Regions from separate parts of the Pseudomonas sp. AB39(2026) genome, predicted to be linked through region 3. Evidence: predicted binding sites of a transcription regulator. Region 3 holds the regulator's gene; each other region holds the start of a gene.

Region 1 (4,481 bases), 1.7 Mb from region 3:
TGGCCGGCCCGAAACGCCCCCAGGATCGCGTGCCTCTGGGCCAGGTCAGCCAGGCGTTCAATGACTTTATCGGCCTGCAGCTCAAGCCAGCGAAAAAAGAGGAAGGCCGCTTGGAAAACGAAGGCGGCGGTGGCGTAGCGGTGGGGAATGCCGACCAGGCCGGCGAGGCCACGTACAGCGATGGCACCGCCACCCATGCACTTAAGCACGGGGCTGTGGTCATTGCGGCGATCACTTCCTGCACCAACACCTCTAACCCTAGCGTCATGATGGCAGCCGGGCTGCTGGCCAAGAAAGCGGTGGAAAAGGGGCTGAACCGCAAGCCTTGGGTAAAAACTTCCCTGGCGCCCGGCTCCAAAGTGGTCACCGACTACTACAAGGCCGCTGGGCTGCTCTCTTACTTGGAACAATTGGGCTTCGACCTGGTGGGCTACGGCTGCACCACCTGCATTGGCAACTCCGGGCCATTGGACGCCCCTATCGAAGCGGCTATTCAGCAGGCCGACCTCACAGTGGCTTCTGTATTGTCTGGCAACCGTAACTTCGAAGGCCGCGTACATCCGTTGGTGAAAACCAACTGGCTGGCGTCACCCCCCCTGGTAGTGGCCTATGCCCTGGCTGGTAACGTGCGCATCGATATTGCCAGCGAGCCTTTGGGTACTACACCTGATGGAAAACCTGTTTTCCTGAAGGACATCTGGCCCAGCCAACGTGAAATTGCCGAAGCGGTCGCCAAGGTCGACACCGCCATGTTCCACAAGGAATACGCCGAGGTGTTCACCGGCGATGCCCAATGGCAGGCCATCGACGTGCCCCAGGCGGCGACCTATGTCTGGCAGAACGACTCTACCTATATCCAGCATCCACCGTTCTTCGAAGGGATTGCCGGCCCCCTTCCCGTGGTGGAAGACGTAAAGGGTGCTTATGCCCTGGCGGTGCTGGGAGACTCAGTCACCACAGACCATATCTCTCCGGCCGGCAACATCAAAGCCGATAGCCCGGCGGGCCGTTACCTGCGAGAAAAGGGCGTGGCACCCCAAGACTTCAACTCCTACGGTTCCCGCCGTGGCAACCACGAAGTGATGATGCGCGGCACGTTCGCCAATATCCGGATTCGCAACGAGATGCTGGGCGGCGAAGAAGGCGGCAATACGGTTCACATCCCAAGTGGTGAAAAACTGGCCATCTACGATGCGGCCATGCGCTACCAAACTGAGGGCAGCCCCTTGGTCATTTTGGCAGGCCAGGAGTACGGTACGGGCTCTAGCCGCGACTGGGCGGCCAAAGGCACCAACCTGCTAGGCGTCAAAGCCGTGATCGCGGAAAGCTTCGAACGTATCCACCGGTCCAACCTGGTCGGCATGGGCGTGCTGCCACTGCAGTTTACCGCCGGTGACACCCGGAAAAGCCTAGCGCTGACAGGCCGTGAGCGCTTCGACATTCTCGGCCTGACCAACGCCACCCTCACCCCTCACCTGCCGCTTACCCTGCGCATCACCCGCGACGGCGGCGAAACCCAAGATGTAAGGGTATTGTGCCGGATCGATACCCTTAATGAGGTGGAGTACTTCAAGGCCGGAGGGATTCTGCATTATGTGCTGCGGCAACTGATTGCCTGACTGTACAGGCGCCTGGCTCGCGGATTTTCATGCGCGCCAGGCGCTACCCGCATTGATTAACTGTTGAAACCTGGATCCGCTTTTCGTACATCCGGCCTAAACATTCCCCCGTTCCCGCCGACATGCTCACAAAGCCCCAAGCGGAACCTGCCAGCTCATGCGCAACAACCAGCCCGTCACCCAACGTGAACGTTCCTTCCCCGCCCAGCAGCGGTTGATCTCCACCACCGACACCAAAGGCATGATCAGTTATTGCAACGATGCCTTTGTGGACATCAGCGGCTATAGCCGTGACGAGCTGATCCGCGCGCCTCACAACCTAGTGCGCCACCCGGACGTGCCGTCGGCCGTGTTCGAGCACATGTGGTCCACCCTCAGGAAGGGCCGGCCGTGGATGGGCATCGTGAAGAACCGCTGCAAAAACGGCGACTTCTACTGGGTGAACGCTTACGTCACCCCTGTGCTGGAAAATGGCCAGGTGGTGGGCTATGAGTCTGTGCGGGTCAAGCCCACTGCCGAACAGGTCGGCCGTGCCCAGGCTTTGTACGCCCGGCTCAATGCCAGCAAGCCGGCAATCGCCGCCATAGACCGTTGGTTGCCCGTGGTACGGGACTGGCTGCCGTTCATTCTGGTCAGCCAGGTCGGTTTTCTGATCGGGCTGTGGCTGAACACGGGCTGGGGCTTCGCGGCCGCTGCAGCGCTTTCGGTACCGCTGGGGTTGCTGGGCCTGAGCTGGCAGCAGCGTGGCTTGAAGCGGCTGCTGAAACTGGCGGAACAAACCACCTCCGACCCTCTGATTGCGCAGATGTATACCGACAGCCGTGGTGTGCAGGGGCAGTTGGAAATGTCCATGCTCAGCCAGGAAGCCCGTTTGAAAACGTGCCTTACGCGGTTGCAGGATACCGCCGAGCACCTCAATGGCCAGGCCCGCCAGGCCGACCACTTGGCACACGAAAGCTCCGAAGGGCTGGACCGCCAGAAGGCCGAAACCGAACAGGTGGCCGCCGCCGTGAACGAAATGGCGGCCACCACTCAGGAGGTGGCCAGCCATGTGCAACGCACGGCCGATGCAACCCAACAGGCCAACCAATTGACCCGCCGGGGCCGCGACATTGCCGGTGAAACCCGCGAGGCCATCGAGCGGCTGTCGGCGTCCGTGGGTGAAACCGGGCAGACCGTGACGCGCCTGGCCAAGGACAGCGACGAGATTGGCGGCGTGGTGGACGTGATCAAGGGCATTGCGGACCAGACCAACCTGCTGGCCTTGAACGCCGCCATCGAAGCGGCCCGTGCAGGGGAAATGGGCCGGGGCTTTGCCGTGGTAGCCGATGAAGTACGCCAGCTGGCCCAGCGCACGGCGGAGTCCACTGGCCAGATCCACAGCCTGATCGCCAAATTGCAAAGCACCGCCAACGCGGCCGTGCAAACCATGGAAGCCGGCACCCGCCAGGCTCAGGAAGGGGTGGCTCGCGTGCTGGAAGCGGACCAGGCACTGGTAGGTATCAGCGAGGCGGTGGCCAACATCACCGACATGACCACCCAGATCGCGGCCGCTACCGAGGAACAAAGCTCCGTGGCCGAAGAGGTCAGCCGCAATATCACCACCATCGCCGAGCTGGCAGACCAGACCTCCGGCAAAGCCCAGAGCACGGCCTTGCTCAGCGAAGAACTGACCCAGACCGCAGCCAGCCAGTATTCGCTGGTGGAGCGGTTCAACCGGTAGCGCTGTTAACGGTTAATCTTTGCGGGGGCCCTATTCGCCCGCTACGCAGGCTCCTACAGTGCCTGCGTAGCGGGCGAACATGTTCAAAGAAACGCACACACCCGGTCAGCCGCTGCCTCCAAGTGCTGTTCGTGGGTGAACCCGGAGGCTTTCAGGGGCTTGAGGTCGTGGTCCGCTGCGGCCATCCAGTACACCTCCACGGCAGGCGCCAGGGTATAGCCCTCCACTGCCGTACGGTTGCCCAAGGCGTCCCGTTCGCCCTGGATAATCAGCGTGGGCACTTGCAGGTCTGCCAAGTGCTCGACCCGAGGTTTTTCGGGTTTGCCTGCGGCATAAAACGGGTAACCCAGGCACACCAAGGCATCAGCACCCAGTTCATTGGCCAGCAGGCTGGCCATGCGCCCGCCCATGGATTTGCCACCAATGGCCAGGCGCGCCGGCACCAGGGTACGGGCCAGGGCATACACTTCGCGCCACTTCTCCAGCAACCGGGCTTGGGGGTTAGGCGGCCGTTTGCGGCCGTCAAGCCGGCGCTGGGCCATGTAGGGGAATTCGAACCGCAGCACGTCCACGCCGCCCTTGGCCAGCAGGCCGGCCAGAGTCTCCATGAAGGGGCTGTCCATGGGCGCGCCTGCGCCGTGGGCCAGAATCAGGCAGGTACGCTCGTCTTCGCTGGCCTCGGTGGTCGCACCGTTCCATAACCAGCCATTGTCCTGTACACGTTCTTCCCACTCGTCCATCACGCCAGCTCCTGAGCCATAAAGCCCGACTGTGCACGAAGGCCGGGCAAAGCACCATGCCAGCGAGGCGTGAGGTCGCATTGCCTCCCTGCCCGACTTCCCCCACACTGCCACCACTGCTTCATATCCATGTGGACGAACCATGCACAGCCCTTCGCGCGCAACCACCTACAACTACCGGGTCGTTCGCCAATTCACCGTGGCCACTGTGGCCTGGGGCATTCTAGGCATGCTGGTGGGCGTGTTCATCGCCGCGCAGCTGGTATGGCCTGCACTCAATCTCGAACTGCCATGGGCCACGTTCGGCCGCCTACGGCCGCTGCACACCAACCTGGTGATTTTCGCTTTCGGCGGCTGTGCGCTGTTCGGCACATCGCTGTATGTGGTGCAGCGCACCTG
Region 2 (4,481 bases), 510 kb from region 3:
GTGTTTGGCAACCCTCACCACCCGCGAACCCGCGAATTCTTGAGCCGCGTGCTGTAAGTGCGCCCTGACGAGACGTGCCTGATGACCTTTTCTGCCCACCACTACCCCTACGCCTCCCAGCGCCAATGCGTGTATGCCCGCAACGGCATGGTGGCCACGTCCCAGCCGCTGGCGGCTGAGGCCGGGATCAGCATCCTGCGCAATGGCGGCAATGCCATCGACGCCGCCATTGCCACCGCCATTGCCCTGACCGTGGTAGAACCTACCGGTAACGCCATCGGCGGCGATGCCTTTGCCTTGGTGTGGGTGAAGGACCAGTTGCACGGCCTCGACGCCAGTGGGCACGCCCCGGCGGCCCTCACCCCGCAGGTCATGAAGCAGGCTGGGCACACCACCATGCCCGTCCATGGCTGGGCGCCGGTCACCGTCCCCGGTTGCCCGGCGGCCTGGGCGGAGCTTTCCCGTCGCTTTGGCAAGCGCCCGTTTGCCGAACTGTTCGCCCCTGCCATTGCCTTGGCTGAGCAAGGCTACCCCGTATCCCCGGTGGTCGCGCACCAGTGGCGTATCGCCCAGGCCGAGTATCAGGCCCTGCGGGCTGCGCTACCGGAGCTGGAGCACTGGTTTGATACGTTTCTTGTAGAGGGCCGGGCGCCCTGTGCCGGCGAACTGTTTTGTAACCCGGACCAGGCCAGCACCCTCAAGGCATTGGCCAGCAGTGGCTGCGAGAGCTTCTATCGAGGCGAGCTGGCCCAGCGCATCGTGGCCCACGCCCAGACCACCGGCGGCTACCTGAGCGCAGAGGACCTGGCCCATTACCGGCCCAAGTGGGTAGACCCGATCAAGGTCAACTACCGGGGCGTGGACGTGTGGGAAATCCCACCCAGCGGCCAGGGGCTGATCGCACTGATGGCGCTCAATACGCTCCAGGGGCTGCGCTTCGACACGCGGGACAGCCCCACCACGTGGCATCATCAGCTTGAAGCCATGAAAATGGCCTATGCCGATGGGTTGCATTACATTACCGACCCCCAGCACATGCGCCTGGCCAGTGCTGCACTGCTAACGCCGGACTATGGCGCCCACTGCCGTGCCCGCATCACAACGCAGGCCCAACCGCCCTTGCACGGCGACCCCCATGCCAGCGGCACGGTCTACCTGGCCACGGCCGACGGCGAAGGCAATATGGTGTCGTTCATCCAGAGTGCCTACCACGGCTTCGGGTCCGGGGTGGTGGTGCCAGGCACGGGCATAGGCCTGCAAAACCGCGGCAGCGAATTCAGCCTTGATCCCGAACATGCCAACTGCCTGGCGCCCGGCAAGCAGACGTTCCATACCATCATTCCAGGGTTCCTTAGCCGCGATGGCGTCGCCCTGGGGCCCTTTGGCGTCATGGGAGGGTACATGCAGCCCCAGGGCCATGTGCAGATGGTGATGAACCTGGTGGACTTCGGCCTTAACCCACAAGCGGCCTTGGATGCGCCGCGCTGGCAATGGCTGGGCGGCCTGAAGGTGGGTATCGAGCAGTCGGCGCCCCGCTCGTTAGCCTTCGCACTGGCGCAGGCGGGCCATGATGTGCAGGTGGCCCATGACTCGGTGGATTACGGCCGGGGACAGATCATCTTGCGTGACCCGGCTACCGGCGTGCTCTGTGGTGGTACAGAGCCGCGTGCCGATTCACATATTGCCGTGTGCTGAAGCGTTTCTCCCTAAACTGCCGAAAAAAAGGGCGACCAATGGTGTAACGAAGCGCTCAAGCTGGCACTGCGCCAGCCGATAGGCGGTATACATTCCCACCACTCGCCGACCGGCGCTTAGGCCTTCTTATGAATCTCCGTTCCATGACTATCGCGCCTCGGGCGTCGCTGTGTTTCGCAGCGATCACGCTGCTGCTGTTTGCCTTGGGAGGATTTGCGTACGTTCAACTTGAGCAGCTTCGCCAGAGCGAGCAGCACTTGGAAAAAGACCTGCTGCCCAGCATTCAGGTCGGCGATGACTTGCAGATTTCGCTGCTCCATGCCCGCCTGGAAAGCATTCGCCTGCTGGCGACCCAGGATGAGGAAGGCCGTGCCTTGGCCCAGCGCAACCTGAACGCTGCCAAACAGCAGATGAACAAGGAAACGGATGTTTACCGCAGCAATTTCGTCACAGCGCCGGACGACCTGGCCAAATTCAACGAGGCGGCTAACTTGATGGGCCGCTACCTCAATGGCCTCGACCAGATCGAAAGCCTGGACGCTGCGGATCACGCGCAGGCAGTCAACTTCGCCAACACCACTCAAGCCGAAAACGCCAAGGCCTACCAGGAGAAACTCACCGCCCTGCGCGATGCGGACAACCTCAAGGCCCAGCAGGCCGGGCTCACGTCAGCGACGGTCTACAACCACAGCGTGCAGGTGGTGATCATCGTGGTGCTGGTGGCTCTGGCCCTTACCGTATTGGTGTCCACCCTGCTGATTCGCAGCGTGACTCGGCCTATCAAAGCGTCCCTGCTCGTGGCCCAGGAAATCGCCAAGGGCGACCTCACAGGCACCGTAGACACCAAAGGCTCTGACGAAGCGGCCCAGTTGATGCAAGCGCTACACCAGATGCAGGGCAACCTGCGTACCACCATTGTGCAGATTGCAGGGTCGTCGGCGCAGTTGAACCAGGCCTCCAGCCATATGAACGCCGTTACGCAAACGGCCAACCGTACCCTGCAGCAGCAGAACTCAGAGATCGAACAGGCTGCCACCGCTGTCAACCAGATGAGTGCTGCCGTGGATGAGGTAGCACGCAACGCCTCCTCCGCCTCCGAAGCCGCCAAAGATTCTACCCAGGCCGCCGCCACGGGCAATGTCAAGGTACTGGAAACCGTTGAAGCCATGCGCAGCCTTACGGCGAAAGTGGAAACCACCTCCGGGCAAGTGCAGGGGCTGGCCACCCAGGCCCAGGACATCAGCAAGGTATTGAGCGTTATCCGCGGGATCGCCGAACAGACCAACCTGCTGGCGTTGAACGCTGCCATTGAGGCTGCCCGCGCGGGCGAACAAGGGCGCGGTTTTGCGGTAGTGGCCGATGAAGTACGTGCGCTAGCCCACCGCACCCAGACCTCCACGCGAGAGATTGACGAGATGATCTCGTCGATCCAGGCGGGCACCGCCCAGGTTGTGGCTTCCATGGGCAGCAGCACCGAGGAAGTCCATCACACCCAGCGCACTGCTGATGAGGCCGGCCGGTCGCTTCAGGTCATTACCGACTCGGTCCAAGTGATTGATGACCGCAATCATCAGATCGCTACCGCCTCGGAAGAGCAAGCTCATGTGGCCCGTGAGGTGGACCGCGCCCTGGTCAGCATCCGAGACCTGGCCGTACAAAGTGGCGCGGGCACTCAGCAAACCCTTGAGGCCAGTAACCAGTTATCCCAACTGGCACTGGACCTTGACCGCATGGTGGCGCGATTCAAGACCTGAGTTCGCCTAATTGCCGCGCAGGGATGCGTGGCCTGCTTAGGCTATGTACGAAAAGTCCTGACACTCGGTGATGCTGCGTTGAAAACAGCTTCGGAATGCTCATTTACAACCAGTAAACTCCGCTTCCTCAGCTGTTTTCGCCTTGCCTAACCTTCGCGTCAGAACATTTCGTACACAGCCTAGTACCAGCCGTCGACGGAATGGCGAGCACCCGAACAAAGATGGCACATAGCCATCCAACCTTCGCTACCCTTATCTTCTCCGACATCGATGCCAGCCCACTATGCCACCCAAACCCGGTTCGTTCGCCAAGCGCATGTACCTGCCCCGCCTCATCGGCTCCGGCATCGGCTTTTGGGCTGTGGGTGCTGCGCTGCAGCCAGCAGTTGCAGCGCCATGGGTGTGGGCGGTGCTGGTGTTCCATGGGTTTATCTGGCCTCACGTGGCCTTTTTGCTGGCCCGGCGTGTGGCTGTGCCTTACTTGGTCGAGCGCCGCAACATGATGATGGAAGCGGCCTTTGGCGGGCTGTGGGTCGCGGCGATGCAATTCAACCCTCTGCCCACCGTCCTGCTGGTGTCCATGCTGAGTATGAACTGCATGGCCGTAGGCGGCCCGAAGTTATTACGCCCTTGCCTGGCCACACTGGGCGTATCGTTGGGGGTCTTTATCGCGGTGCTCAGGCCTGGTTTCTCCCCTGAGGCCACAGCCCTGCAGGTGTATGCCTGCCTGCCCATGCTGGCCGTGTATCCTCTCGCCGTCGGTAATGCCGCTTACCGGCTGGCCGAGCAGTTGGCGCGGCACAAGCGGGCGTTCAAGGATTTCAGCCGCAAGGACAGCCTCACGCAGTTGTTGAACCAGGGTGCCTGGCGTGGCGCCTTTGATGACGCCTTCTCACACCTGCGTGGGTCAGACGCCAACGCCACCTTGGCCTTGCTGGACATCGATCACTTCAAGCGCATCAACGACCAGCACGGTCACTTGGTTGGGGATGAAGTGATCAAGCTGTTTGGCACCATCATTCACCATCACAC
Region 3 (4,481 bases):
GGCGCCGAAGCTCATACGGGTTGCTCCCTCAATTCTGTAAGTGGCATCCGGCCCGGATAGCGCAGTTCAGCGCCTGTTCGATGGTTCCGCCAAGCAGGGTTCAGAAACCCAGGCTGGACAGAAGATCATCCACATCGTCCTGACCGGATACGACGTCTTCACGCTTATCGGCATGAATCTGCGGACCTTCACCCTTGAAGGCATCTTTTTCGGATTTTTTTTCTGCAACCAGGCTGGCAGGGTCGTGCTCGATACCCGCAACACGCTCCACCTGGCTGGCCATGAGTACCAGCTTGAGCAGGTTCGCTTCCACGTCCGTTACCAGGGTGGTCACGCGCTTGATCACCTGGCCGGTAAGGTCCTGATAGTCCTGTGCCAGCAAGATGTCATTCAGGTGCGAAGACAGGGCCGCTGCATCGTTCTCACTGCGTACCAGGAAAGCGTCTACGCGCTTTACCAGGTCTCGGAACGCGTCAGCATCCACTTCACGGCGCATGAAGCGCTGCCAGTCCTCACGCAGTGCATGGGCATCTTCGGCGAAGCTATGCACCACGGGTGTGCTTTGCTCTACCAAGTCCATGGTGCGGTTGGCGGCGTTTTCCGTGAGCCGCACCACGTAGTCCAGCCGCTCGGTGGCATCCGTAATTTGGGACACCTCCTCGGCCTTGGGCGATCGAGGGTCGATCTGGAAATTGACAATGGCGCTGTGCAGCTCACGGGTGAGCTTGCCCACTTCCATGTACAGCCCGCGATCACGGGCTTGGTTGAGTTCGGAAATCAATTGCACCGCGTCGCCGAAGTGACCTTTTTCGAGGCTCTCCACCAACTGACGTGCATGGCTTTTCAGGGTGGACTCGAAGTCCCCCAAAGACGTATTACTGGACTCCATGACGCCCCCTGTGCGGCCTCAGCTGTTGACGCGCTCGAAGATTTTATCGATCTTTTCTTTCAGCACTTGTGCAGTGAAAGGCTTGACCACGTAACCGTTTACCCCGGCCTGGGCTGCCTCGATGATCTGCTCACGCTTGGCCTCGGCCGTCACCATCAACACAGGTAAGTGCTTGAGGCGGTCATCGGCCCGTACAGTGCGCAACAGCTCGATGCCGGTCATGCCAGGCATGTTCCAATCCGTTACCAGAAAGTCGAACGCTCCGCTTTGCAGCATGGGCAGCGCCGTGTTGCCATCGTCGGCTTCGGATGTGTTAGTAAACCCCAGGTCGCGCAACAGGTTCTTGATGATCCGCCTCATCGTCGAGAAATCGTCAACGATCAGGATTTTCATGTTCTTGTCCAAGTAGACCTCCAGCAGTCTCGAACGCGGCCTCTCCGGGCCGCGCGGTTCAATTCGTTAATACCTATACCTTCAGGACTGCTTCAACGTGCTCGCCATTCACCCAGACGGCTGCGCAAACGTGCTGCGCACTGGCTGTGCAACTGGCTTACACGTGACTCGCTGACCCCCAGCACTTCACCGATTTCCTTGAGGTTCAGCTCCTCGTCGTAATAAAGCGACAATACCAGCCGCTCCCGCTCCGGAAGGTTGGCGATGGCATCGGCCAGCGCGCCCTGGAAGCGTTCATCCTCCAGGCCACGGGCCGGTTCGCCACTGCCGCCGGCGCCGTCTTCATGCAAACCTTCGTGTTCGCCGTCCTGCAACAGGTCGTCGAAACTGAACAGGCGGCTACCCAGCGTATCGTTAAGCATCGAGTAATAATCCTCGAGCTTGATGTTGAGTTCGGCAGCAACCTCGTGATCTTTAGCCTCGCGGCCCGTTCTTGCTTCAATTTTTCGAATAGCGTCGGTCACGGTACGGGTATTGCGATGCACCGAGCGAGGCGCCCAGTCACCTTTTCGTACCTCGTCCAGCATGGCGCCGCGAATACGAATACCGGCATAGGTCTCGAAACTCGCCCCTTTGCTGGCATCGTATTTGTTGGCCACTTCAAGCAAGCCGATCATGCCTGCCTGGATCAGGTCTTCTACCTGAACACTGGCTGGCAAACGTGCCAGCAAGTGGTAGGCGATTCGCTTCACCAGCGGGGCGTACCGCTCGATCAGTTCATGCTGCTGCGATTGCCGAGAAGCATTGTTGTACATCCGGTATCCACTGGCGCTCATGAGACAGGCCCCGCACTGGTTTGCTGTACCAAACGTTCGACAAAGAACTCCAGGTGCCCCCGCGGGTTAGCGGGCAGCGGCCAGGTGTCGACTTTCTGAGCGATGGCCTTGAAGGCCAAGGCACATTTCGAGCGCGGGAATGCTTCATACACAGCCCGCTGTTTCTGGACGGCCTTGCGCACGGTTTCGTCATACGGCACCGCACCTACGTATTGGAGTGCCACATCAAGGAAACGGTCAGTGACCTTGGTGAGCTTGGCAAACAGGTTGCGCCCTTCCTGGGGGCTCTGGGCCATATTGGCCAATACCCGGAAGCGGTTCATACCGTAATCACGATTAAGCAACTTGATCAGGGCATACGCATCGGTGATGGACGTGGGCTCGTCGCAGACCACCAACAGCACTTCCTGGGCCGCGCGCACAAAGCTCACCACGGAATCGCCGATGCCTGCGGCCGTATCGATCACCAGCACATCCAGGTTGTCGCCAATTTCGCTAAAGGCCTGGATAAGGCCCGCGTGTTGGGCAGGAGTCAGGTGAACCATGGTCTGGGTACCCGACGCTGCCGGCACTATCCGAATGCCCCCTGGCCCCTGAAGAAGAACATCGCGCAATTCGCAGCGCCCTTCGATCACGTCGGCAAGCGTACGCTTGGGTGTAAGCCCCAACAGAACGTCTACGTTGGCCAGGCCAAGGTCGGCGTCCAGAAGCATGACCCGGCGGCCAAGCTCAGCCAACGCCAGAGAAAGGTTCACTGACACGTTTGTCTTGCCGACGCCACCTTTGCCGCCGGTCACCGCGATCACCTGTACGGGATGCATGCTGCCCATTCGTTCTTTACCTTGTCACTGAGACACTGGCTACACCATGGCACGCTGGCCCTGCAGGCCGATTGACGCTGCTCATGGTGGAGGTCGGTTTCAAGCTGGACAGCGAACCCCGAGGTTCGCTGGCGCGCAACCACTTGCGCATGCATTCATTCATATTCATTCACCTCAGCCCGCGCGCTTGCTGGGGCTGTGGTAGAGGTCAGCGAACATATCGGCCATGGCCTCTTCGCTGGGTTCCTCCTGCATCTGCACGCTGACCGCACGGCTGACCAACTGGTGCTTGCGGGGCAGGTGCACATCGTCTGGTATACGCGGGCCATCGGTCAGGTAAGCCACGGGCAGTTGATGACCAATGGCCAGGCTCAGCACTTCACCCAGGCTTGCCGTTTCATCCAGCTTGGTAAGGATACAACCTGCCAGGCCGCACCGCTTGTAACTGTGGTAAGCCGCAGTCAGTACCTGCTTCTGGCTGGTAGTAGCCAGCACAAGGTAATTGCGTGCGCGAATCCCACGCCCAGCCAAGCTTTCCAGCTGCAACTTGAGGGCCGGGTCACTGGCTTGCAGCCCTGCGGTATCAATCAGCACGACACGCTTGCGTAGTAGCGGCTCCAAGGCTTGCGCCAAGGACTGACCAGGGTCGACCTGAGTAACCGGCACATTGAGAATTCGGCCCAGGGTTTTAAGTTGTTCCTGGGCGCCAATACGAAAACTGTCCATGCTTACCAACGCAATGTTTTGCGCGCCGTATTTAAGCACATATCGGGCAGCGAGCTTGGCTAGCGTAGTGGTTTTGCCCATACCGGCAGGGCCGACCATGGCAATGACCCCGCCCTCTTCGAGCGGCTCCACTTCAGGCGTGGCGATCATGCGAGCTAAGTGGGCCAGCACCAGGCGCCAGGCCTGACGAGGGTCTTCCACGTCGCCAACCTGTTCCAGCAGGTCGCGGGCCAACGGGCCGGACAAACCGATGCGTTGCAATTTGCGCCACAAGGTGGCCTGGTCGGGCCGGCTGCCTTGAAGCTGCGTCCACGCCAATGAACCCAGCTGAACCTCCAGCAATTCACGCAGCCCGGACAGCTCGGAGCGCATGGAATCAAACAGGCGCTGGTCTACAGGCGCAGCCTCAGGCGCTACCGCTGGCGCATGTACACGAGGCGCTTCAGTCAGTGTGGGTTCGATCAGCGGCTCGGCAGCGGTCAAAGGCAGGCCAGCCACCAGCTGGCGGTTGACCACGCCATCGCCGTGGCTACGGGTGTCCAGCTCGGCTTGGGCCGATACAATGCGGGACTGGGTTTTTCGCAGTTCATCTTCCAGTGCCACATTAGGCACACGTGGGGCCAGTGCCGACAGCTTGTAATCCAGGGCTGCGGTCAGTTCTACCCCGCCGGCAATGCGGCGGTTGCCGATGATCGCGGCATCAGCGCCCAGCTCGTCACGCACCAGTTTCATGGCTTGACGCATGTCCGCTGCGAAAAAACGCTTCACTTGCATATCCCGCTACCTCAGCCGTTGGGCCCTACTGTCGCCACGATC

Evidence for each region. The regulator FliA, encoded in region 3, starts transcription of late flagellar genes. The targets are predictions, from matches to a motif close to CTAAAGTTTNNNNNNNNNNNGCCGNTAA.
Region 1: the regulator FliA is predicted to act here: its motif matches at 1,716-1,743, upstream of ACSAMW_RS20850 (methyl-accepting chemotaxis protein).
Region 2: the regulator FliA is predicted to act here: its motif matches at 1,750-1,777, upstream of ACSAMW_RS04250 (methyl-accepting chemotaxis protein).

What each region holds. Positions count from the first base shown of each region.
Region 1 covers NZ_CP195212.1:4,524,073-4,528,553, reverse strand. The annotation lists gene acnA (aconitate hydratase AcnA) at 1-1,619, shown strand, start outside; gene ACSAMW_RS20850 (methyl-accepting chemotaxis protein) at 1,777-3,342, shown strand; gene ACSAMW_RS20845 (alpha/beta family hydrolase) at 3,426-4,082, opposite strand; gene ccoN (cytochrome-c oxidase, cbb3-type subunit I) at 4,225-4,481, shown strand, end outside.
Region 2 covers NZ_CP195212.1:980,073-984,553, forward strand. The annotation lists gene ACSAMW_RS04240 (amino acid ABC transporter ATP-binding protein) at 1-57, shown strand, start outside; gene ACSAMW_RS04245 (gamma-glutamyltransferase family protein) at 79-1,695, shown strand; gene ACSAMW_RS04250 (methyl-accepting chemotaxis protein) at 1,824-3,449, shown strand; gene ACSAMW_RS04255 (diguanylate cyclase) at 3,733-4,481, shown strand, end outside.
Region 3 covers NZ_CP195212.1:1,485,899-1,490,379, forward strand. The annotation lists gene ACSAMW_RS06490 (chemotaxis protein CheA) at 1-15, opposite strand, end outside; gene ACSAMW_RS06495 (protein phosphatase CheZ) at 101-889, opposite strand; gene ACSAMW_RS06500 (chemotaxis response regulator CheY) at 908-1,282, opposite strand; gene fliA (RNA polymerase sigma factor FliA) at 1,375-2,118, opposite strand; gene fleN (flagellar synthesis regulator FleN) at 2,115-2,948, opposite strand; gene flhF (flagellar biosynthesis GTPase FlhF) at 3,114-4,439, opposite strand; gene flhA (flagellar biosynthesis protein FlhA) at 4,451-4,481, opposite strand, start outside.